DNA from 3 places in the Metabacillus herbersteinensis genome. Region 2 is predicted to be linked to each of the others. Evidence: riboswitches for the same ligand, from Rfam matches in the RefSeq annotation. Region 2 holds a riboswitch; each other region holds the start of a gene.
The links. Region 2 has a riboswitch for lysine ahead of dapA (4-hydroxy-tetrahydrodipicolinate synthase). Riboswitches for the same ligand answer to the same signal wherever they lie in the genome.

Region 1: it holds a riboswitch for lysine, as region 2 does, so the genes downstream of both, ACFFIX_RS05555 (Na+/H+ antiporter NhaC family protein) here and dapA (4-hydroxy-tetrahydrodipicolinate synthase) in region 2, are expected to answer to the same signal.
Region 3: it holds a riboswitch for lysine, as region 2 does, so the genes downstream of both, ACFFIX_RS17220 (transporter substrate-binding domain-containing protein) here and dapA (4-hydroxy-tetrahydrodipicolinate synthase) in region 2, are expected to answer to the same signal.

The regions. Positions count from the first base shown of each region.
Region 1 is NZ_JBHLVO010000003.1:108,589-116,847, reverse strand. Features, by position in the region: gene ACFFIX_RS05560 (sodium-dependent transporter) at 1-907, opposite strand, end outside; gene ACFFIX_RS05555 (Na+/H+ antiporter NhaC family protein) at 1,315-2,874, opposite strand; lysine riboswitch at 3,019-3,200, opposite strand; gene yunB (sporulation protein YunB) at 3,268-4,017, opposite strand; gene ACFFIX_RS05545 (YunC family protein) at 4,113-4,415, opposite strand; gene ACFFIX_RS05540 (bifunctional metallophosphatase/5'-nucleotidase) at 4,481-5,881, opposite strand; gene ACFFIX_RS05535 (DUF72 domain-containing protein) at 5,926-6,789, opposite strand; gene ACFFIX_RS05530 (GNAT family N-acetyltransferase) at 7,065-7,499, opposite strand; gene sufB (Fe-S cluster assembly protein SufB) at 7,630-8,259, opposite strand, start outside.
Region 2 is NZ_JBHLVO010000005.1:28,150-36,408, reverse strand. Features, by position in the region: gene pdxS (pyridoxal 5'-phosphate synthase lyase subunit PdxS) at 1-338, opposite strand, end outside; gene ACFFIX_RS08520 (PucR family transcriptional regulator) at 362-2,068, opposite strand; gene aspA (aspartate ammonia-lyase) at 2,243-3,679, opposite strand; gene eutB (hydroxyectoine utilization dehydratase EutB) at 3,684-4,697, opposite strand; lysine riboswitch at 5,097-5,276, shown strand; gene dapA (4-hydroxy-tetrahydrodipicolinate synthase) at 5,411-6,298, shown strand; gene ACFFIX_RS08500 (CoA transferase subunit B) at 6,403-7,071, opposite strand; gene ACFFIX_RS08495 (CoA transferase subunit A) at 7,086-7,781, opposite strand; gene ACFFIX_RS08490 (acetyl-CoA C-acetyltransferase) at 7,798-8,259, opposite strand, start outside.
Region 3 is NZ_JBHLVO010000017.1:639-8,897, reverse strand. Features, by position in the region: gene ACFFIX_RS17255 (DUF3231 family protein) at 67-648, opposite strand; gene ACFFIX_RS17250 (Gfo/Idh/MocA family protein) at 894-1,913, shown strand; gene ACFFIX_RS17245 (hypothetical protein) at 2,046-2,543, opposite strand; gene ACFFIX_RS17240 (vWA domain-containing protein) at 2,641-3,234, shown strand; gene truA (tRNA pseudouridine(38-40) synthase TruA) at 3,369-4,106, shown strand; gene ACFFIX_RS17230 (hypothetical protein) at 4,299-4,670, opposite strand; gene ACFFIX_RS17225 (CBO0543 family protein) at 5,017-5,520, shown strand; lysine riboswitch at 5,762-5,944, shown strand; gene ACFFIX_RS17220 (transporter substrate-binding domain-containing protein) at 6,079-6,918, shown strand; gene ACFFIX_RS17215 (amino acid ABC transporter permease) at 6,986-7,708, shown strand; gene ACFFIX_RS17210 (amino acid ABC transporter ATP-binding protein) at 7,780-8,259, shown strand, end outside.

The DNA of each region.
Region 1 (8,259 bases), on a different contig from region 2:
CAACAAATGCTAATCCTACACCTGCAGATACTACTTCTTCGACCGGAACACCTTGCTGCTTAGCCATGAATCCTAGAACACTAAATACACCAATACCTGCTAAAACTTCAAAGGCAGAGTTACCAAAACCTGTAATAAAGGCATTGTTTGTAATATCTGATTTTTTTGGTAGATAACTAGAATAAGTAACCATAATAACAAAAGCAATTGATAAACTAAAAAAGATTTGTCCGTAAGCTGCTACCCATACAGAGCCATCAAGGATCTTACTCCAATCCGGTTTAAAGAATGCCTCTAATCCTAATAAAGCGCCATCTAAGGTAAGTGCTCTAATACAAATAATCGTGAAAATAACAACTAATGTTGGAATAAAAATTTTGTTGGCGATTTCAATTCCCTTTTTAACTCCTGCAAATAAGACTCCTAAAGTCACAACCCATACAATGATTAACGGAATTAATACACCTGGTACTAAACTTCCGAAATCTCCTGGGGTTTCAGCTAGCTTTAAATGTTCCCCATACAAGAAACCTTCTGGGTCATCACCCCATGCTAGACTAAATGAAAAGACTGAGTAAGACATTGCCCAAGCGATAATGACTGCATAATAAGTAGAAATAACAAATGCAATGGTTACTTGCCACCAACCAATCCATGATTTTCCTTGACCTAGTCGGCCGTATGATGTAGGTGCTGATCCACGATACTTATGACCTATCGTAAATTCCATGATTAGAAGAGGAATACCAGCAGTCAATAAAGCAAATAAATACGGTAAGAAAAATGCTCCTCCTCCATTTTCATATGCTGTTGCTGGGAACCTCCAAATATTACCTAAACCTACTGCGGAGCCAACAGCCGCTAAAATAAAGCCTGCCCTTGTACCCCACTGCGGACGATTTTCCATATCTTTCTACCCCTTTCTTATTCTCTCTTTTTAAAAATGAGAACAATTGGAAATTAGCTAATCTTCTGACTATTCAAATCTATACATAGTATATACGGACATAATGCCTATGTCAAAATAAAATTAAAAATAATACTATATTAAAATGTTATTTAAAGAACAAAAAAATGACACCATAGTTGGTATCACGCTGGTAAAATAAGGTTTTACATATAATCTCACACACTTTAAAACGTTAACATGGTAATGAAGGATAATATTATAGAGACGTTTTTCAACATCTTTTCTCTTTCCTCACTCCTCTTATATCGATTATTGTACCTAGTTTTTTAAATAGAGAGTGAATAAATTGTAACTATTTATTTTAAAAAAAAAGAAAAAAACAAAGGCAGCATTGCCTCTGTTTCTTAGTTCCTGATCAATTTATTGTTTCTGCTTACATAAAAAAATACAAATGCCCCTAAAATTAGAATCACGGCAATAAACCCTAAAATTGCACTCCCAGTTAACCCTAAAATCAAGTATCCAATTGCACCAATTCCACCACCGACTAACGCATAAGGCAGCTGTGTCATCACGTGGTCAATATGATGACTTCCTGCCCCTGTAGAGGAAAGGATGGTTGTATCTGAAATTGGTGAACAATGATCACCTAGAACAGCTCCTGCAAGAACTGCGGCCATTGCAGGTAATAACAAATTTATATCCGTTGCAGCTGTTATTTCTCCCGCGATTGGAAGCATGATCCCGAAAGTTCCCCAAGATGTACCTGTTGCAAATGCCATTGCAGAACCTAACAAAAATAAAATAACTGGTAAAAATGCAACATTTAAGTTTGATCTTTCAACCAGACTAGCTAAATATTCCCCTGTTTCTAGTTGACCAATTAGATCAACAATTACCCATGCAAGCATTAATATATAAATCGCAGGAAGCATTGATTTTATACCTTCCAAAATTCCTTTAGGCAAGTAGCTAGCACTAATACCCTTGCTAAAGTATAAAATGAAGGTTACAGCTAATCCGAACAAACCACCGTATAATAGAGACGCAGACACATCAGTATTTTCAAAAATAGCGAAAATGTCTACAGCTGCTCCTACTTCAATTGCAGTGTAGCCTGTCCACAAAAATGCACCGACTGTTCCCACAATCAGTGACACAATTGGCCACACAAGGTTAGCAACTGTCCCTTTGTCACTTGTAGGGAGATCTTCTTTTACATCACCTAGAGGCTCCTTTGAAGGATCGACTACCTCACCCGTTTTAATAGCACGCTCTTCATGAACCTTCATACTGCCTAGGTTAATATTAAAGTATGCTGTTGCGAACACGAGCAACAGTGCTGCTAACACATAATAATTCATTGGTATCATTGCCACAAACGCCGATAATGGTGTGTACTCTGTTACACCATGTGTAGCTAAAATTGTACCAATCATTGCGATAATATACGCTCCCCAGCTTGAAATTGGAGAAATCACACAAACTGGAGCTGATGTTGAATCAATAATATACGCTAATTTGGCACGTGATACGCGTTGACGATCTGTGATTGGACGACTAACTTGACCTACTGCCAGGGCATTAAAATAATCATCGATAAAAATTAAGACTCCAAGTAATGCCGCTGTGAATTGTGCGCCTGCACGTGTTTTTACACGTTTCTCAGCCCATTGCCCAAAAGCTCGGCTGCCTCCAGAAATTGAAATGAGTGCCGTTACAATGCCTAAAATAATTAAGAATAGCAGGATATAAACATTCCATGTATTGAGTGCACCATCTGAAATAAAGATGGCCTTAAACGCACCAAAAATTGTCCAAAATGTGTTTTCACCTGAAAAATTAGTTAACAGAAGTGCTGCTGATAAAATTCCAACGCCAAGAGACAATAAAACTCTTCTCGTTAAAATAACCATCAAAATTGCAATAATGGGGGGAATTATAGAAAAAAGAGTGCCTTCCATGAGAAACCTCCTAAGATTTTTTTGAGGGCACTACTTCGCGAGTGGATAAAAACATTGAAAAAAAACGCAAAATAAAAAAGAGTATGATAGAAAATAACTATCATTACTCCCCCTATAAGATGTAATGTTATGTTATCCTCCATCCCGATCAGTAGCGCTCCACCATAGATAGTATCTATAATGACAGTATTACCCTTATTCAGTGCAATACCAGCAAACGGAGCTCCGACATTCTCCATTTACTTCGGCGAAAAATCCTTTTTCTTATGATCACAGTTGTCATCCTCACATAAGATACTCATATTTCCCGCTCCTCTACCTCATCTAGAGATAAGGTGGTAGTACGATCAAATTATATTAAGAAATTATATCAAAGTTTTATTCTTCCATCAACTAGGGTTTTTCTGGTAGTTGGATCGATGGTGAACTATCGTTACTTTCATTAAAGTAGAGAGGAACATCCCCTCTTATATTATCTTTAATTACAGGAATAGTGTTATGAATTGTTGCTCGCTCTGTTGCGAAAGGTAATATGATTTGAACTGTTACTTCTGTGTAAATTGAGATTTCATATATAGCATTATTTATTCCATACTCTGTAATTTTGTATTTTGGATCAGTATGGACGTCACCGATTAGATAAAAGCGAATAGGTATTTTCGGCCCTAATGTACTTAACAGAGCATTACCAGTTGCTCTTCCTAAAGGTATATCATAGATAATTCCTGAGTTTTCTTTTATATCCTTTTTCGGTTCTCCTGGATCTGAAGTATTAAAGTTGCCCATTTCTACTTCTTCTAACTTTTTTGTAATATTGTCTGTTACCCTTCTTAGAGCTTTATTTACTACTCTTGTGTTATATCTAGTGGAATTAATATTACCATCATTGTCTTTATCCTCAATATATAAGCTTGCAGCTTCTTCGTCTGTAAAAAGCTCTCCTTCTACTGCTTCTTGAATAATAAGTGTAGCAATAGATGTAGCCTCAAGTTCAGCAATACTCATTAAAGTGGGTTCTATTTGCTCCTCTATATACCACAGTCCCCCAACAGTCATAAATATAAAAATCACCAACGAAAGTAACAGCACATATCGAAAAGGCAAGGGCCCTCTTTTTGGAGGACGTCCACGAAATTTAGCCAAACAAATCCCTCCTTACAAGCTATACTTATGCATGCAAGGAGGGATGTACGCTCTTAATTTAATTCTAAGTTTAAATTTTTTTATAGTAACCGAAATTACACCATTTTTAACATTGCGTCTCTTCCAATGGTTCCAACTGTAATTCCATACTTTTCAGCTTCATATGTGACCGATTCTAACGGTGCGTCAAGCAATTGTTCAATTGTTCTTACGCCAACTGCTCTTCCTGCGATGATACCTCGATCTTTTAATTTTTCATTTAATAATCCAACATCCAATGCACCACACATAATGTAACCTTTGTCATTTGTGACAGCCATAAAATTTGTTTTCGGCAGTGCTACAGTAATAGCGGTAAACTGTTGATCTTCAATGATAATTGGGGTCATTGTCACCATAATCTTCTACACTCCCTTCATATAATCACATTATGAATGCAGGCGAAAATCGTGTGGACAAATACCTATTCATTATAGGGTATTTTCCTTAATTTCCATGCTAAAAGATCACGTAACATTTCAGGCATATAATACGTTTTCTTTTTTGCGTGACTTATCTCTGGATATAATGGACCCAGTGTAAACATATCAACTGTTGCGACGCTGTAGATCCGATCTAAATCTATGGGCTCTCCATTTACAATAATCTTATTAACATGCTCTTTGCCATCAGAAAGAGTAACAGTACTCACTTCGATTCCATCAAAAACCATTCTACCCATGACCTTCCCACGGAACCCAAGACCTTTTAATTGGAGGGCTTCCATCCGTTTTTCACGTGATTGGATGATAACTTCTTGAAGCACGTCACCTTTTATTTCAACTTTGCAAGGATTAATAGGATGTGGGCAGATGCGGTGAAGGTCCTTTTTTGTTACAACTCCGCTTTTTAGAGGCTCTAGAAGCATTCCGGCGTTTACCATTGAAACCTCGCCTTCACACCACTCTCTGATCGCACTAGCCATTAGGGAAGGAAAAGCTGAATCCTGAAACCAATCAAGTGACAGATCTTCATGTAGAACAACTACAGGCTCTGATAAAAGCTCTTCACTTTTTTGATATTGAGTAGCTAGCCATACCTCTGTTTCCTTACAGGTTTCTTCACGTTCCATTGAATGAAGCATTGCCGTTTTTGATACCAATAACTTTTCTTGAGCGTGAAAGTCCAACTTTACATGCCCTACATACTGCCCATACTTTCCCGCACCGGCCAATAAAGTCTGGTTGATTTCTTTTCCATTCTCTAAAACATGATGTGTGTGCCCACCTAGAATAAGTTGGATATCCAGGAATTCTTGAGCGATAATTTCATCGTCACTAATTCCAAGGTGAGACAGTAAAACAATAATGTCTGCTTTATCTTTTACTTGGTTAACCGTATGTACTAAGCTTTGAAAAGGATCTGTCACCTTCCAACCAAGCAGCTTATAAAACTTTTCATAAAATACCGTTACTCCTAGCAAACACAGTTTCATGCCATTTTTCAGTTGAATGAAATGATACGGTGTTACCCACTCCGGACGTTCATTAAATTCATTATAAATATTTGACAAAACAACCGGAAAGTCAGCTCTTTTGTAAAGAGCGTCTAAGTCTTCATGGGAAAAAGTAATCCCTTCGTTATTACCAATTGTCACAGCATCATATTGAAGATCATTTAACATATCTACATTGGCTTGACCTTTTGTTGCTTCAGTTATTAAGTGAAATCGATCTGCATGATCGCCAATGTCCACAAGAATCATCTGTTCCCCATTCTGCTCATGTTCTTGTCTTTTCTTTTTTATAAACTGGGCAGTTTGAGGCCAATTTTCGAAGTGGCTGTGCAAATCATTCGTATGATAAAGATGAATGGTCTCAAGCACGTAAGTTTCTCTCCCTTTTATATTGAATGGGTCAGACCAAGTTCTTAACTGTCACTGAAAAAATCCAACTGTCTTGGAGCTAGTCCTTCATATTTAATTCCAAATAGTTGAAGCATTTGCTTTGCATTATCTGCTGCATCTCCACCAGAGTTGTTATTAAACAACATATAGAGTAAATCTGTATTCTTTGCGAGTTTACTACAATGCTCCTGCCATTCTAGTAATTCTTCTTTATTGTAACGATAAAGATATCGAACCTCTCTCCAGTCAGTTCCACTTGCAGGCTTCTTCCAGCCGTGAACATTCCTGCCATGCATTCTAATTAGTGTTTTTTGTGAGTTTGTAGGATGAAGTACAGTAGGAACTGAACCTAAACCAGCTTGCGGTTCATCACAAATACTATGAATCCAATTTTCACTTTCCATAAATGTTAAGGTTTTATCATAAAAGTTAGAATTAAACCATGATTGATGACGAAACTCTAAAGCGATAGGATTGTCTTCCATTTGTTCTTTACACCATTTAAGATAATCGACGTTCTCTTTTTTGCAATCAAACCAAGGTGGAAATTGAAATAAGACCATAGCTAATTTATTCTCATCCTTATAAGGCATTATTGATTGGTTAAACGCTACAAACATCTCTTCTTTACTTTGGAATGGAATGTCACCACGTTGATGTCCTGTCATCCCTTGGTAGGCTTTCACTATAAATTCAAAGGTTGCTGGTGTATCCTTTACCCACTTTTCAGCATTTCTCAATGGCTGAATCGCGTAAAAGCTCGAATCGACTTCAACTACCGGGAAATGCCCAGCATATTCTTTTAATTTGTTTGAAGGTGAAGTCCCAGAAGAGTAGAGCGAATCATGATCTCCCCATCCAGTTAGACCAATTTGAATTTTGCTCAGGCGTCTTCCCCCCCATTGCTATCTACATTCATTCTTATTCTTGTATGATACTATATTGTAGTGTTTTTTCGAAGATAGAAGAGATTTTTTGTTTGAATTTGTTAGTAGTAGCTAGACTCATCCATTATCTAAGAATATACAAACACAAAAACGAGTGAATTATGTTACTAATACACTCGTTTTTGTGTTTGTTTTTTTCTTTTACTAATCAATTTAGTCTCTGCGATTGGTTAATAAGTGAGTGTTAATAATAATATTCCTAATCCACTGATTTTTCATAAACTTTTATAGATCCGCCACCAACTCCATATGCTTGAGTTGAATGGAGTCCAACCATATTTTTCATAATAGCCTTCCAAATCTGTTGTTAAATAAAGTTTTTTAAATCCTTTACTAGCTGTTTCTTGAATAGCGTGTTCAAGTAGGCGGGAACCAATTCTTTTCCCTCTATGTTCTGGATCAACATATAAACAAGCAAGCCACGGGTACAAGTCCTGACGACTATTAAGATCGTTCCTAATTAAAGCATATGTACCAATAATAGCTTCATTTAATAGAGCAATATAAAACCTTGGTATTTCATCCTTTGTTTTACAAGAGTGGTCCATACAATCTCGATAAAACGTGTAGTTCTGTTCGTTTCCCCGTTGTTCCCAAAAAATCCTAACTGCTTCATTAAATAAATCGGGCTTTTGCTGTATTTCTACCATCTCCAAACAATATCCCTCCCTTTATAAATCATTCTTGGTCATGCATTATTTTCCCTTCTTTTTCAGAAACACAGTCCCTTTTCTTTATGAAAAAAACGGGCTGACAGTTGAATGTCAGCCCGTTTTATATTTATCCGATTGAACCTTCCATCTCAAACTTAATGAGACGGTTCATTTCAACTGCGTATTCCATTGGTAATTCTTTTGTAAACGGCTCGATGAAGCCCATTACGATCATTTCAGTTGCTTCTTCTTGAGAGATACCACGGCTCATTAGATAGAATAACTGTTCTTCAGAAACTTTTGATACCTTTGCTTCATGCTCAAGTGAGATATTGTCATTTAAGATCTCATTGTATGGAATTGTATCGGATGTAGACTGATTATCCATAATTAGCGTGTCACATTCGATGTTTGATCTAGCTCCGTCTGCTTTACGTCCAAAATGAACGATTCCACGGTAGGTAACTTTACCACCTTGTTTAGAGATGGATTTAGAGACAATTGTCGAAGAAGTATTTGGTGCTAAGTGAATCATTTTTGCACCTGCATCTTGGTGTTGACCTTTACCAGCAATCGCAATTGATAAAGTCATTCCACGTGCGCCTTCACCTTTTAAGATAACAGCTGGATATTTCATCGTTAGTTTAGAACCGATGTTTCCATCAATCCATTCCATTGTTGCATTTGCTTCAGCAACTGCACGCTTTGTTACAAGGTTAAATACGTTATTTGCCCAGTTTTGAATCGTTGTGTAGCG
Region 2 (8,259 bases):
TCTTCATCAGCTGGTGTTAATACTTCACTTTCATCAATATAATCGACACCAAGTGCTTCCAATACACGAGCTTCGACAATATGTCCAATACGTGCCTTTGCCATAACTGGAATGGATACAGCTTTCATCACATCTTCAACAATCGTTGGATCTGCCATTCGTGCTACCCCGCCTGCAACGCGAATATCAGCAGGTACACGTTCTAGAGCCATAACAGCTACTGCACCTGCTTCTTCAGCGATTTTTGCCTGTTCAGCATTGATAACGTCCATGATAACGCCACCTTTTTGCATTTCAGCCATACCTCGTTTTACAACATCTGTCCCTATATTCACCATAATTTTCTACCTCCGGATTTATCTTAGTTGTGTATTTTTTCAGATACACCCATTTTCCACGTCTTTATACTTAAATCCAATAAAAACAAATCATCATGATCAATAAGAGAAAGACCTGTCAATGATTCAATTTTTCTAAGTCGATACAACAACGACTGTCTATGTAAATTCAAAGATCTTGCTGTTTGACTTACATTTCCGTGATATTGGTTATATGCACTAAATGTACCGATTAAATCCATATCACGCTGAACATCATATTGAACGAGTGGTTCAATCGTTGACATAATGACTTCTTTCATTTCGTTATTCTGAGCAAGATTTAAGAGCACACGGTCAACTCGTGTATTCTCATACATCATCCGATGCCCTCTTCCTTTTTTACGTCTTCCAATATTCAACGCGACGTTTGCATGTCGATAACTTTCTGCAAATCCCTTAAAATCTTCACGGTAGTTTCCAATTCCCCACGATATGACAACCTCTGGAAGCAAATTTCCTAAACGTCGTTCTACTAGGTCTAAGAAATTTGTAGCGTTTTCATTTTCGATTTTGCAAGGAATTTCAAGAAAAATAAGTAGCTGTTCTCCTTGGTAAGTCATCATTACTTCTCGTTTAAGAGATTGGGCTGCGTAAAAAATTTCTTCTTCAATATAACGAATCATGCTTTCTAGCCAATGCTCAAATGAATCCTCATCTTGTTTTCGCTTCCGAAAAAGCACTTCTAGGTTTTCAGCGTACCCTACAATGCAAACGTACGGCAGCTTTAGATTGTATCCGAGTAATTTTGCTCTTGAATTTGCCTGATCACATGAAACAAATTCTCCTTTGGCAAGCTCATGTACAAAATCACTCCGAAGGCGCATTTTCGTCTCCTCAATGGCATTTTTTCTTGAAAGCCAAAGAGCGATTGTTGTTGCTGAATGCTCTAACACGTTCACTCGATACTGGGTTAAATAGGTGTTTACAGATGTCTTACGAGGTAACATCACAAATATATAGCCTTGAGCGTCCCCTAAAACCTGCAGCACTGGAAGCTGTAATATCGTCTGATCTTCTATCTCAACCATTTGAAACTTCTGAAACATAGGATCACGAGTTACTATGGTTGTTTCTTTTCTTGAAGGAAGGATTCCCTGTAGAACATAATTCTTCCACTCTTTAATAAAGACTTGAGTATGGCTACTTTTTTCTTGAATTGATCCTGATCGGTCGGTAATAATGATCGGACAGCTAATATGTCTTTGGATGAACTTTGAAATATGGTTAAGGTCTGTTTCTTTAAGAATTAACTTTAACAGCTCTTGCTGTACTTTCTCTGATTTTTCCCGTTCTTTGTACTGAACATCGTTAATCTCTTTCATAACCTCTTCAATAATACTGGAAAAACGGAGTTCCCAGGGGAGTTCTATAATCATGAAATTATGCTTCTCTGCTAATTCAATGACTTCTCTTGGAATATCGAATATATACCTTCCCATAGCGATCAAAAGTGCTGATGCTTCAGATTCTATAACATCTTGTACAAACGTTTTTAATCCTTCAACATCGTTGTTGCATCCAATTGCAGTCGTTAGTACAACCTCATTTTTACGTACAAAATTTTCCACTGGCATCTCAATCACGGAAATCCATTGAATATATCGTTCGTTTGCGAAATCTTTCCCCGTAATAATTCTAGAGTTTTTCATAATCTCGTAATTTAAAATATCCTCTATTGTTAATCTCATGCTGTCCCCCTTTGACCACCTAAAGATTAAAAACGATTAAAAACTACTATTTATAGGAAACCATATTATATTGATACCGTCTACTATAAACTCCATTTTTTACAGAGGGAATGTTTTACTAATATAACAGTTGTGAACAGTAATAAATGAGGGATGAATTAAAGTTAAAGTGTATTATTCTCTATCAAAAAGAGCAGCCCCAGAAATGCCTGGTTCTGTCATTTCATAAGGGTTTAAAATAAGATCAAGTTCTTCCTCTGTTAACACGTCGTATAGCAGGCAAAGTTCACGAACAGATTTGCCATTTATGATCGCTTCTCTTGCAATCCGAGCTGCCACTTCATATCCAATATGAGGATTAACCGCCGTAATAATTCCCACACTTTTCTCTACATATCCCTTCATACGGTCTTCATTCGCTTCAATACCCACTAGGCAGTAGTTTGTAAAAACACTGAATGCATTGTTCATTATGCTAATAGATTGAAGTAGGTTAAATACAAGCACAGGCTCCATCACATTTAATTCAAGCTGGCCTGCTTCAGAGGCCAAGCAGATTGTATGATCATTGCCGATTACTTGAAATGCGACCTGGTTAATCATCTCGGGAATAACCGGGTTTACTTTGCCTGGCATAATCGACGAACCAGGCTGCCTGGCAGGTAATACGATCTCACCAAGTCCTGCTCTTGGTCCAGACGCCATTAAGCGAATATCATTTGCTATTTTGGACATGTTTATCATGCATACTTTAAGTACAGCTGAAACTTCTGTGTAGGCATCAGTATTTTGTGTCGCATCCACTAGGTGTTCAGCTCTAGTAAGCGGTAGACCGCTAATATCAGCCAAGTATTTGATTACCTGTTTGATATAGCTCGGATCGGCATTTAATCCTGTCCCAACAGCTGTTGCACCCATATTTACTTCATATAAATGCTGACGTGATTGTTGAATTCGCATAATATCACGTTCTACCACACGGCTATATGCTTCAAATTCTTGACCAAGACGGATAGGGACTGCGTCTTGAAGATGTGTTCTCCCCATTTTTATCACATGATCGAATTGTTGTGCTTTTTTCTTAAAGACAGCATGCATCTCTTGCATCGTCTGTAACAATTTTTCTAGGAGGTTAAGGGTTGCAATATGGATCGCAGTTGGAAAGACATCGTTCGTTGATTGTGACATATTCACATGGCTGTTAGGACTTAATTGCATATAGTCCCCTTTCTCTTTGCCAAGTAATACTAGGGCGCGATTGGCAACAACCTCATTCACATTCATATTCATTGATGTTCCAGCACCGCCTTGGATGGGGTCGACGATAAAATACTCGTGCCATTTCCCGCAAATTATTTCGTCTGCTGCTTTTACAATTGGATCACCTAATCCTACATATAAACGGTTCACATCCATATTTGCTAATGCTGCCGCCTTTTTCACGATTGCTAAAGCTTTAATGAGGTCTTCATGAATCCGATAACCCGTAATTGGGAAGTTTTGGGTGGCACGTAACGTTTGGATACCATAGTATGCTTCCTTTGGCACTTCCTTCGATCCTAAGAAATCGCTTTCAATTCTTGCATGATCAATAACGTTGCCATTTGACATAATCTCACCCTTTGTTTTCAAAAGTATAATTTTGAATTAACTTAAGCAGTATCGAAAGATCTACGTTGTGTCCGCTAATAATAACGGCAATGTCACCATCTTGCTGAGGAATTTTGTTTCCTAAAACTGCCGCAATTCCTGTTGCTGCAGCGCCCTCCATAATAATTCTGTGTTTATCCATCATAAAAGCCATACTATAAGCAATCTCATCTTCAGGGATGAGCACCACATCATCCATATATTGCTGGACCATTTGAAAAGTGTATTGATTATCAAGTCCGATTCCACCTAATAAACTATCAGCAAGTGTCTCACTTTCCTCCATCTTGACTGGTTTACCAACTTTTAAACTTTCATACATGACCGCGGATTGTTCCATTGAAACACCAGTTACTCTTATATCACGATTATTTGATTTTAATGCCAAGCCAATTCCGGAGAGAAGCCCACCACCTGAAAGCGGAACAATCACATCTGTTAGATTAGGAAGAGCCTCCAACAATTCCAAGCCAATTGTTCCTTGTCCGGCAATGACATGAGGATCATCAAATGGCTGAATCACCGTTAATCCCTTCTCTCTTTCCAGCTCATAGCAACGCTCTCCTGCGGCATCTTGGCTATCACCAACTATCTCAATTTGAGCTCCCAGCCTTTTTAATGAATCTACTTTTGCTTTTGGCACTCGATTTGATATGCATACAACAGCATCAATCCCTAGTTTGTTTGCTACATATGCCACAGCCATACCATGGTTTCCAGTTGAAAACGTAGCAACCCCACGTTTTTTTTCTTCTTCACTCAAGCTAAGTATCTTATTGGCTGCTCCCCTTACTTTAAATGCTCCAACCTCATGTACATTTTCAAGCTTTAAATAAACAGGACGACCAATTTTTTCTGATAGAATAGTAGATTGGATCAATGGTGTTCTATTTACAATTGAAGCGATTCGTTTTCTTGCTTCCCAAACGTCACGGATTTTCACATCTTTTCTTTCTTTTGTTAGTATTGTATTTGTCATATTGTCCTCCCCTCATTGATCATTATTCTTGGTATTCATAAGATAAATACTAATACCTTCTATAAAAGATATCAATTGTCAAAACTGCCTATAAAACGGTGAAACTTTTCATACAGTTTGTTCTATAAAGCTAAATCTGTTGAGATAATGGATGCATAAGAAGTTGTGTTTACCCAAAAAGTGTTAGGTTTATTAGAAACTGACTTTGGATTGCTAATTAGCAGTGCATGGATCAGCTCCATTGTAGGTGCTTCAAGGCTCCGAAAAGTCGCCTAACTTCTAAAACATATCAATTATTCTTGCAATTTAAAAAAATATTTCTAATTCATCCTTGCAATAGAAAGAATCTTCTGTTATATTACAGTCAATTAAATATTTTCTTACTTCAATACCTTTTGAAGTGAGGATAGAGGAGCAAAGACCATTAGTACACAATTTGAGGAGAATGAGATTCCTATGACTATTGTGGAAAGGGGAATTTGCCGAAGCGGAAAGAATCTCATGTTCTTGAAGCTGGTTCTGCTATTGAATAAATACAGGACTGTCATATAGGAAACTATATGGAGGGCTATCTTACGCACGGGAACGATTTTTGTAAATATTGTTTCTACTGCAGCAGCGAATCCTCGTTGTTGCTTTTTTGCGTTTACTACTGAATGGCCCTGACCACCTCTGAATTTTTTTAAAAAAATTTTATAAAAGGGTGTGAAGTTATGAATTTTGGCCAAGTTTTAACAGCAATGGTTACCCCGTTTGATCATAATGGTGAGGTTGATTTTAACGCTACGAGAACTTTAGTAAATTATTTAATTGCTAATGGTTCTGATGGATTAGTTGTAGCTGGTACAACTGGAGAGTCTCCTACATTAACAGCAGAAGAGAAAGTAAATTTATTCAAAATTGTTGTAGAAGTTGCTAATGGAAGAGTCCCAGTCATAGCTGGAACTGGCTCAAATAACACGAAAGCTTCTATCAGCTTAACAAGGCAAGCAGAGGAAGCTGGAGTCGATGGAATTATGCTCGTTACTCCATACTATAACAAGCCGTCTCAAGAAGGCTTATTTCAACACTTTAAAACTATCGCCCAATCAACACCATTACCGGTAATGCTTTATAATATCCCAGGACGAAGTGTTGTAAACATGTCAGTAGAGACGATTGTTAGTCTCTCAAAGATTAACAATATTGTGGCAATAAAAGAAGCAAGTGGCGACTTAGAGGCCATGGCACAAATCATTAGCAAAACACCTAGTGATTTTACGTTGTACAGCGGTGATGATGGGTTAACATTACCGGTTTTAGCCATCGGTGGAGCTGGAGTTGTTTCGGTTTCTTCACACATCATTGGTAATGAGATTCAAGAAATGATCAATAGCTTTAAAAATGGGGATGTCCATGGTGCTGCTTCTACACATCGTAACCTTCTTCCAATTATGAAAGCATTATTTGCTGCACCAAACCCATCACCGGTTAAATCAGCATTAAATATGAGAGGGTTAAATGTTGGAGGTGTCCGCTTACCATTGGTCCCTTTAAACAATGAAGAAAAAAGAGCTCTACAAATAACTCTACAACCTAGTAAAATAGAAGCTGCTTGTTAAATAAGTAGTAAATAGACCACATTAATAGAGAGAAAATAAATTTTCTTAAAAAGCAGTGCAACTCCGGAAGAAGTGCACTGCTCTCTAATCGATTTATTTAGTGACTAAAAAGAATCCGTTACTACATCTTCTCCAATAATTAATGTTGGTTCAGTTGACTCAATAATATCGTTAACTGTATAACCTCTAGCTACTTCAACTAGCTTTAACCCTTCTGGCGTGACATCAATTACCGCTCGATCGGTGATAATTCGGTTGACAACACCTTTACCTGTTAACGGGAGCGTACAGGACTTCAAGATTTTCGCTTCCCCACTTCTGTTGACATGATCCATAATGACGATGATTCGCCTTGCACCATGAACGAGGTCCATTGCTCCGCCCATTCCTTTAATCATTTTCCCTGGAATCATCCAGTTCGCTAGATCACCTGACTCTGAAACTTCCATCCCACCTAAAATAGCGACATTAACATGACCTCCGCGAATCATTGCAAATGACTCTGCACTATTAAAATAAGCTGCTCCAGGAATCGCAGTAACGGTTTCTTTTCCTGCATTAATTAAGTCTGGATCAACATTTTCTTCACTAGGATAAGGGCCGATTCCTAGCAAGCCATTTTCAGATTGAAGGACAACTTGTTTATCTGATTGTATGTAGTTTGCTACTAGTGTCGGCATTCCGATTCCGAGATTCACATAGAAACCGCTTTCAATTTCACGTTCAGCACGCTTTGCAATTCGTTCTCTAATTGATGCCTTATCTTGACTCACTTTTGTAACCTCCTTTAACTGGATTTTTGAACAGTTAATCGTTCAATCCGTTTTACTTGCTTCCCAACGATTAGTTTTTGAACATAGATACTTGGTGTATGAATACTGTCTGGTCGAAGTTCTCCAACTTCGACTAATTCCTCAACCTCTGCGATTGTTACTTTTCCAGCGGTTGCAATCATTGGATTGAAGTTTTGCGCCGTTTTGTTGTAAATTAAGTTCCCCATTTTATCAGCCTGACTTGCCCGGATTAAACTAAAATCCGCTACAAGAGCTTCTTCAAGTACATACTCCTTGTCACCAAAGCTGCGAATTTCTTTTCCTTCTGCAATTGGTGTTCCTACTCCAGCCGGTGTATAAAAAGCTGGAATTCCCGCACCACCTGCACGAATTTTTTCAGCAAGTGTGCCTTGAGGAATCAATTCAACTTCAACTTCTCCAGATAAAACTTGTCGTTCAAATTCTTTGTTTTCCCCAACATATGAGCTAATCATTTTTTTAATTTGTTTATTTTTCAATAAAAGTCCTAAACCCCAATCGTCTACTCCACAATTGTTTGAAATAACGGTTAAGTCTTTTACCTTGGTTTCGACCAATGCTAGAACTAGGTTCTCTGGAATTCCACATAAGCCAAAGCCACCAACCATAATCGTTGATCCGTCTATGATTTCTTCGACAGCATCTATGAAAGAAGTGTAAATAGGTTTCATGTTTTTCTCCTCTCTTTTATACAGATTCTACGATCGTTGCAACACCTTGGCCGCCGCCGATACATAGAGTAGCTAAGCCGCGTTTTGCTTCTCTGCGCTTCATTTCATGAATAAGCGTGACAAGTATTCTAGCTCCACTTGCACCAATAGGATGACCAAGTGCAATTGCTCCACCATTAACATTTAGAATGTCTTTGTTAAAATTTAATTCACGATCAACAGCAATAGATTGTGCAGCAAATGCTTCGTTAGCTTCGACTAAATCTAGATCAGTAAGCTGTAATCCGCTTTTATTCAGTGCTTTTTCCACTGCGGCAACTGGACCAATTCCCATGATGCTCGGATCGACTCCAGCATTTCCGTTTGCAATAATTTTCACGAGTCCTTTTATCCCTAGCTCATCTGCTTTTGCTTTACTCATGACAACAAATGCTGCCGCACCATCGTTAATGCCTGATGCATTACCTGCTGTTACAGA
Region 3 (8,259 bases), on a different contig from region 2:
GCTTTAGATGAAGATAACTTTGCTCTTTTTTCTAATAAGCTTAGAGAGAACAAAAAGAGCACCAACTTAATTATTTGGTGCTCCTGGTGGGTAGTAATAGGGTGGGACTTTTATCCAACCATGTTCTCTCATTTTAGTTTTAACATCCATCCCATAAATTGCTTTTTCAGAATGGAATCTAATCCACATTAGCCCTATATCACTTCGGATACACTGACTAATGTTACTTGAACACATTACAATATTTGTTGCTACTTTAGCAGAAATTAGATTAGCAATCTCTATATCAGTTGCCTTTACACCAAGTGGAACACTATTAGGATCTGAATTTGGCTTATGCCCAGAGATATCGGGTAAAGCAACGCCTTCTTTAATCATAAATTCTCCCAAGATTTTTTTTTGATTTATACCAAGTTTGGTTCCATCTTTTAAAAGTTCAATAAGTACATTATCAGTAGTTGTATTTAATGCGGATTCAAGCACGGGAATTTCCTCTGCTAACGCAGTGTAGTAAAGCCAGCATCCCATTGCTTCACCAATGTGGAGTCTTGATTTAGGTTCAGTGTCAAATCTTGTTATTAGGTAATCGAATAATGCTTCTATCTTGTTCGGCAATAACAACACCTCGTCCTTTGTCGTTATTAACATCGTTAACTAAAATGGGTTTTTTATACATTTGAACATGTTAATATAAAATTAGGTGTTCAGTTCGAGTAATCTGGACAATAGACACAAACAATGCAGTAAGCAATATATCGATAATAGCTTATCAGCTTCATAAATACGTTGAAGGTTGGTAATATTGAACAAAGGTATTCCCTGTTAGTTCGCTAAATACTTGCAGAAGTGATAGGGGCTTAAATTATGTACCTAATCCAAAGGAGGATTAAGAGATGAGTCAATTTCGTATACTCATTGCGGGTTGTGGTGGAATGGCAAATACTTGGGTAGAGTATGCCATGCAACGTCCTGATGTAGAGATAGTCGGACTAATTGATATAAATGAGGATAATGCAAAGATTCTGTCTAATAAGCATGGCTTAACTGTTCCTTTTTTTAAAGATGTGAAAGAGGCTGCGATATCTACCGAAGCTAATTTAGTATTTGACATAACGATTCCTGATGTCCACAAAAAAATTACACTTTCCGCCTTTGAAGCAAAATGTGACGTAATGGGTGAGAAGCCAATGGCATCATCACTTCAGGAGGCGTATGAGATGAAGGCGGCTGCGGAGGCTGCGAATCGGTTCTATGCGGTCATGCAAAACCGTAGATATCTCAACAATATAAGAGCACTTCGAGATTCAATCCATAAGGGAACAATTGGGAAAAGTGGTTTTGTATGTGCAGATTTCTTTATCGGTGCACATTTTGGAGGATTTCGAGATGCAATGAAGAGTCCTTTAATACTAGATATGGCCATACATACTTTTGATCAAGCACGTTTCATAACTGGTGCTGATCCGGTTTCGGTCTACTGTTATGAGTTCAATCCAACAGGTTCTTGGTATGAAGGAAATGCAGCAGCTATTTGTATTTTTGAAATGTCTGATGGTTCGGTATTCAACTATCGTGGTTCTTGGTGTGCAGAGGGAGCTTCAACCTCATGGGAGGCAGCTTGGCGTGTTACTGGGACAAAAGGTACAGCTATCTGGGATGGTGACCATGTGCCTTATTGTGAGGTTGTTAAACTTGCCGATGAGCACGTATTTCAGAACGAGCATACTCGAGTAGAAGCAACTGTTACAGAAATGACTCATGAAGGTCATTTCGGCTGCTTGGATGAAATGTTTCTTGCTCTATTAGAAGGAAGAAAATCAGAGACAGACTGCACAGATAATATAAAGAGTATGAAGATGGTTTTTGGAGCATTAGAAAGTGCTGATAAAGGACAAAAAATTTCTTTAACTTAATAGGAATATTTGTATTTTAGATCATAAATCTACTTAAGGAGAGATCAATGATTCTCTCCTTTGTTTTTAGTTAGCCTTAAAAAAACATATCTATATCATATAAGAGCTATGTCTAATCCCACTATGTAACAGCTATCCAATCAACGGCTTCAAACTAAAATAATCTAAAGCCTGATTAACTAGATGAAGATCATATATTCTTTTTTCTAAGCAAAACTGAATGACCAAATCGTAGGTTTCACTATCAGACAATGAATAACCTGCAGAGCTTAAGAGCTCATTGGTGTCTTCTTCATTTAGCTCAAGTGCAAATGCGAGAGCAATCATGGTGTTTTTCTTAGGATGATAATTTAGATTCGATCGTATTTTGGAAAAGTGCTTGCGGTCGATTCCGGCCTTTTTGTAAATCTCTATGTCACTTGCACCCTTTTTATCAATGAAACTGAACAATACCTGGTTCAGTGTGGGTTTGCGGTTTATTTTAATAAAATCTTCTAATTCAATCTGTTGTATGTCTTCAAAAATACTATTCTCAATATTAGGAGCCGATTTACAATCCTCTAATTGAAAACTGCTCAAATGAAGTTGTACAAACTCCCGTAATTCTTCAATTATCATCTTATCAAGCATATGGCCCACCCTCCCTTAAATGTCGCTTAACAGGCGACCACATTATGAATAAATTCATTTAGAATTATATCATGAACAAATAGAGAGGATGTTTAGTATGAATCAAAATTTAACAGAAATTATCTTCCTGCTTGATCGGAGTGGATCAATGGCTGGGCTTGAAAGTGATACCATTGGAGGGTTTAATGCCTTAATTGAAAAGCAGTGCAAACTAGAAGGTGAAACGATGCTCACAGTAGCCCTCTTTGATGACAGCTATGAGATAGTATGGAATGGTATTGATGCAAACAATGCAAGACTAACAGACAAGGAGTATTATGTAAGGGGATGTACAGCACTTCTTGACGCAGTCGGAAAAGCCATTTTGGATGTGCGCCAAAGGTTATCTAATACTAGTGAAGAGCAAAAGCCAGGTAAGGTTATCTTTGTGATTACAACAGATGGTATGGAAAATGCGAGTAGTGAGTTTAATTATAAAAAAGTAAGAGAGCTCATAAAGCACCAGCAAGAGAAATACAATTGGGAGTTTATTTTCATTGGAGCAAATATTGATGCTACAAAAGAAGCAGATAGTATAGGAATAGATAAGGATCATGCATATAACTTTGAAGCATCAGAAATTGGTGTTGAAAGTATGTATTCCATGGTTAATGAGGAACTATCAGAGAGAAGACAGAAACGGTTTTTATGATAATGGAACACTCCCAAGTCACTTTCTGGTTTGGGGGTGTTTTTTACTAAGAAAATTCCCTAGGGTATAATGAAAGTATTCGTTAAAATTCGATAGAAACACACACAATAAATTGCAAAAATAAGGAGCAAACCATGAACAACTATAAATTAACCATTCAATATGACGGCGGACGCTATAAAGGCTGGCAGCGGCTCGGTGAAGGTGAAAACTCAATTCAAGGAAAGATAGAAAATGTTTTATCAGAGATGGTAGGGAAAAAGACTGAAATCATTGGATGCAGCAGAACAGATGCAGGTGTACATGCTTTTGCTCAAATAGCCAATTTTATAATCAGTGAGAATCTAACAGAGTCTGAAATCAAGAAGTATTTGAATAAATATTTACCCAATGATATCAGCATAATAGAGGTTGTGTCAGTTCCAGACCGTTTTCATGCCCGTTATAATGCCAAAGATAAAACCTATGTGTATAAGATTTGGAACGAGGATCATACAAATCCTTTCATGCGAAAGTACAGCATGCATGTTGAAGAAAAGTTGAATATCACAAAAATGAAAAAAGCATGTCAACATTTCATAGGTGAACATGACTTTACTACTTTTTCAAATGCCAAATCTAAGAAAAAGTCCATGGTGCGTGAAATACATTCTTTAGATATAGAAGAAAATGCCGGCTTTATTCAAATAAGAGTGCGAGGTAATGGATTTCTTCATAATATGGTAAGAAAAATTGTCGGAACGTTGATAGACGTTGGGTTGGGAAAGATAGAGGGTGAAAGTATACCGAGTATTTTAGATTCAAAAGAACGGAACCAAGCTGGTTTTCCAGCAGAGCCGGGTGGGCTTTATTTGGAGAAAGTTGAGTTTTAGATATACGTCCTCTCTACCCAATCTTTAGAAAAAGCTTATTAGATACCAAGAAAACCACCCTGCGTCTTAGGAAGCAAGGTGGTTTTTCAAAAAAAGCATATTTAATTTTAACAACTGATTCATAGTTATTCTAAGCAAAAACGGATAAGGGGAATTAGGGTTTTTAATGATAGCTAAAATCTTACCACCAATTTACCTAATACTAGAAGTACCTACTAATGATTCAGGTGTCATCCCCAGTACTAATTGACTGATATTTGCGTATCCGGTACTTCTAAACTCAGCAAAAGTTTGTTTCAATACTTGGAAATCAAGATCATCTTTTAGTTTTTGTAATTCTTTTTTATACAAGCGTAGAACAGAGCGAGAAACAAAGTTCGGGGCACATTGGCAGGGATCTTCATCCATAATTAAGCATCCCATATATTGATATTTAAATTGAAATGCACGAGTAAGGTTAACCATATCAAATAATTTTTCAACAAGGTTAGGATAGTCTTTTTTTAATTTTTCAAGGGTTACAGATATAGCGTTTAATTTATCAAGACTAGATAAAGTTACCATCATTTTTCCTCCTTTTATTGGTCCCAAGGTTTTTTCAGCGAAATAAACTCAGCTAATTCTTTACTTTTCTGCCTTCTAAATTTACGCATTTCTGCTCTTTCTTTACCTGTTTTGTAAATAATGTACCATATAGCTTGGAGTACTATTTGGCTTTTAATTATTTCAAGATTCTTGCTTCGTGAGATATCTGACAATTCAATAAGTTAAGCATTGAATTTAATTTACGATTCTATATTTGCTAGAAATTTGCTTCCGTACCTTACTTCTTTGCTTTAGAAATAAGCTAAACATAAATCGTAGTAAATGGGGCATACTTTACATAAAAGTACTCGGGAGGGTAGTGAGTATGCATGTAGCAATTACTATTTTAACTATTATGGCTTCTTTTAAGTGGGGAAATTGGAAAAGCTGGAGAGAATACCAGGCTAGTATGTTTTTTATTGCCACAGGTGGTTTGCTTTACGAATATATCGTACAAGAAAATTCCTTGTGGAAGTTTCATCCCGATTTGCTTTACGGTCAAGAAATGACAGTAATTGTTTATGCTCTTATAACTATGCCCGTTAGCATCTTCCTCTTTCTCTCCCATTTTCCCGAGAGACTGTTTCGAAGACTAATTTACATATTGGTTTGGTCTGGAATTTACATATCTGTTGAATGGATCTTACATATGTTTGGGAGGATTTCATATCAGAGTGGCTGGTTATTCTGGTATTCTTTTTTATTTGATGTTGTCATGTTCTCGGTCATTGCCCTACATCAATACTATCCATTCAGAGCCTATATTTTATCGATAATTATAATCATTTTCTTGATATCTTATTTCCAAGTCCCATTTAAATTTGCTTGAAAATTAAAAGTATCTGTGTCAAAACCCGGATATTAAGAAACAGGGTGTTAAATGATGGAAAATAATATTAATTTTTTCGTAGATTAAGTCTTACCGGAGTTCTTACAGTTGTATTATCATGAGTGTAACCACTTAAAGTTTGTCAAACTACCCCAACTTATTGGAACAGTTGAGCCACCTTGACAGCAAAAAAATATTATCGTAAACTATCATTAATAACTGAATATAACCTCACTTTTAATAGTGAGGTAGAGGCGCGATATTTAACAGTCCTTAGAGGAGTTTGAGAAGCTATGATTCTAAAGGAGAAGGAAATGTCGCCGAAGTTTGTAATATTTCTCTATATTACATGCTGGGTCTGTAGTGAAGAACTGCAGGACTGTCTCAATAAACGTCCCGGTTTATTGAGTGTGCTATCTCATGTGGGAAAAAACGAGGATTTGGGCCAACCATACATATGTGACCTGAGTTTATCTCAGGTCTTTTTTGTGTAGGTTGGCCTTTTTAGAATATTTAGAACACGATTAAACATATAGTTACCAAAAGGGGAGAACTGTCATGAGAAAAAAATCGTTATTATTTTTTACGATGTTGCTTTCAACAATTTTGCTACTAGCAGGATGTGGGTCAGGTAGTTCAGAAACTACAGGGTCATCAGCTGAAGCAGACACATTTAAGGTTGGTCTAGAAGCTGGATATGCACCATTCAACTGGACTCAGATGGATGATTCCAACGATGGAGTAAAAATTGATGGCAATGCAGAGTATGCAGGTGGATATGATGTCGAAATTGCAAAGAGAATTGCTGAAGATCTAGGAAAAGAATTAGTGATTGTCAAAACGGAATGGGATGGCCTTGTACCAGCACTAACTTCAGGTAAAATCGATGCAATTATTGCAGGTATGTCACCAACAGCAGAACGTAAAGAGACAATCGACTTCTCAGAAAACTATTACACATCTGATTTAGTAATGGTCGTAAAAAAAGGTGGAGACTATGAAGGTGTTACTTCGATCCAAGATTTCAAAGGAGCAAAAGTAACGGCTCAATTAAATACCTTTCACTATTCAGTAATTGAGCAAATTGAAGGTGTATCTCAGGAAACTGCTATGGACAACTTTCCAGCAATGAGAGTGGCTCTTGAATCAGGGATGATTGATGGCTATGTGTCAGAACGTCCAGAAGCAATCAGTGCTTCTGCGGCAAATGAAAACTTTGCAATGGTCGAATTCGCAGAAGGATTTGCTACATCTGATGATGATACAGCAATCGCGGTCGGACTTGCAAAAGATAGTGAATTAACGGAGAAAATCAATGAAGCATTAGCAGCTATCTCAGAGGAAGATCGTCAAAACATTATGGATACAGCAATTAAGAATCAACCAGCTGCAGAATAATGAGAATGTGATACCGGCTGCATTTTTTTTGCAGTCGGTTTTGTTTTTTTAATAAAGGGGGAGAACTATGAGTCTTGAGTGGGTCGTAACCATTGTTTCAAACAATTGGCCTATGTTCATTCGTGGAGCTGGAATGACTCTATTAATCTCAATGATTGGTACGATAATAGGTGCGATCATTGGTTTAGTAATAGGAGTTATTCATACAATTCCAATGCCTGAACGAGGAGCAAAGAGAAGTATTCTTAAAGTAATTAATGCCATTCTTTCTATTTATATCGAATTTTTCCGAGGAACACCTATGATCGTCCAAGCGATGGTCATTTATTATGGCTCTGCTTTAGCATTTAATATCGATATGGACATATTAGTCGCAGCGTTCTTTATCGTATCGATTAATACTGGGGCTTACATGGCAGAAATTGTTCGAGGTGGGATTATTTCTGTCGAAAAGGGACAATTTGAATCGGCTCAAGCGATTGGTATGAATCATCTTCAAACGATGATTCATATTGTCTTACCACAAGTTGTTCGTAATATTTTACCAGCAACAAGCAATCAATTTATAATTAACATAAAAGATACATCAGTATTAAACGTAATTGGTGTAACGGAATTGTTTTTCCTGACAAAATCAGTTGCAGGAAACAATTTCAGATACTTTGAATCGTTTTTTGTCGCGTGCATTTTGTATTTCATCATGACGTTTACGATAACAAGAATTTTGCGAGTTATTGAAAGAAAATTAGATGGTCCCGAAAATTACAATATGATGGATAATCAAAGATAGAGATACCAGAAGAGATGTTGCGTAGAACAAGATCGCGTGCGGAAATCTATAGAAAACAAAGGATGAGATATATGGAAAAAGTCATTGATATACAACATTTAAGCAAATCCTTTGGAAACCATGAAGTATTAAAAGACATTGACTTTTCAGTGTATAAAGGAGAAGTTGTCTGCGTCATTGGTTCGTCTGGATCTGGTAAATCGACTCTTCTTCGTTGTATTAATCTTCTCGAAAAACCAAGTGGTGGACAAATTATTTACCAGAGTGAAAATATTTTAGATGACAAACATGATATCCACGCTTACCGAACAAAGTTAGGGATGGTTTTTCAGCAATTTAACTTATTTAATAACCACAATGTATTAAACAATTGTGTTGTCGGACAAGTAAAAGTGTTAAAACGTTCCAAAGAAGAAGCAGAAAAAACAGCAATGAACTATTTAAAAGTCGTCGGTATGGATCAGTATGTTAATGCTAAACCAAGACAATTATCAGGTGGTCAAAAACAACGGGTGGCAATTGCTAGAGCACTTTCAATGGAACCGGATGTG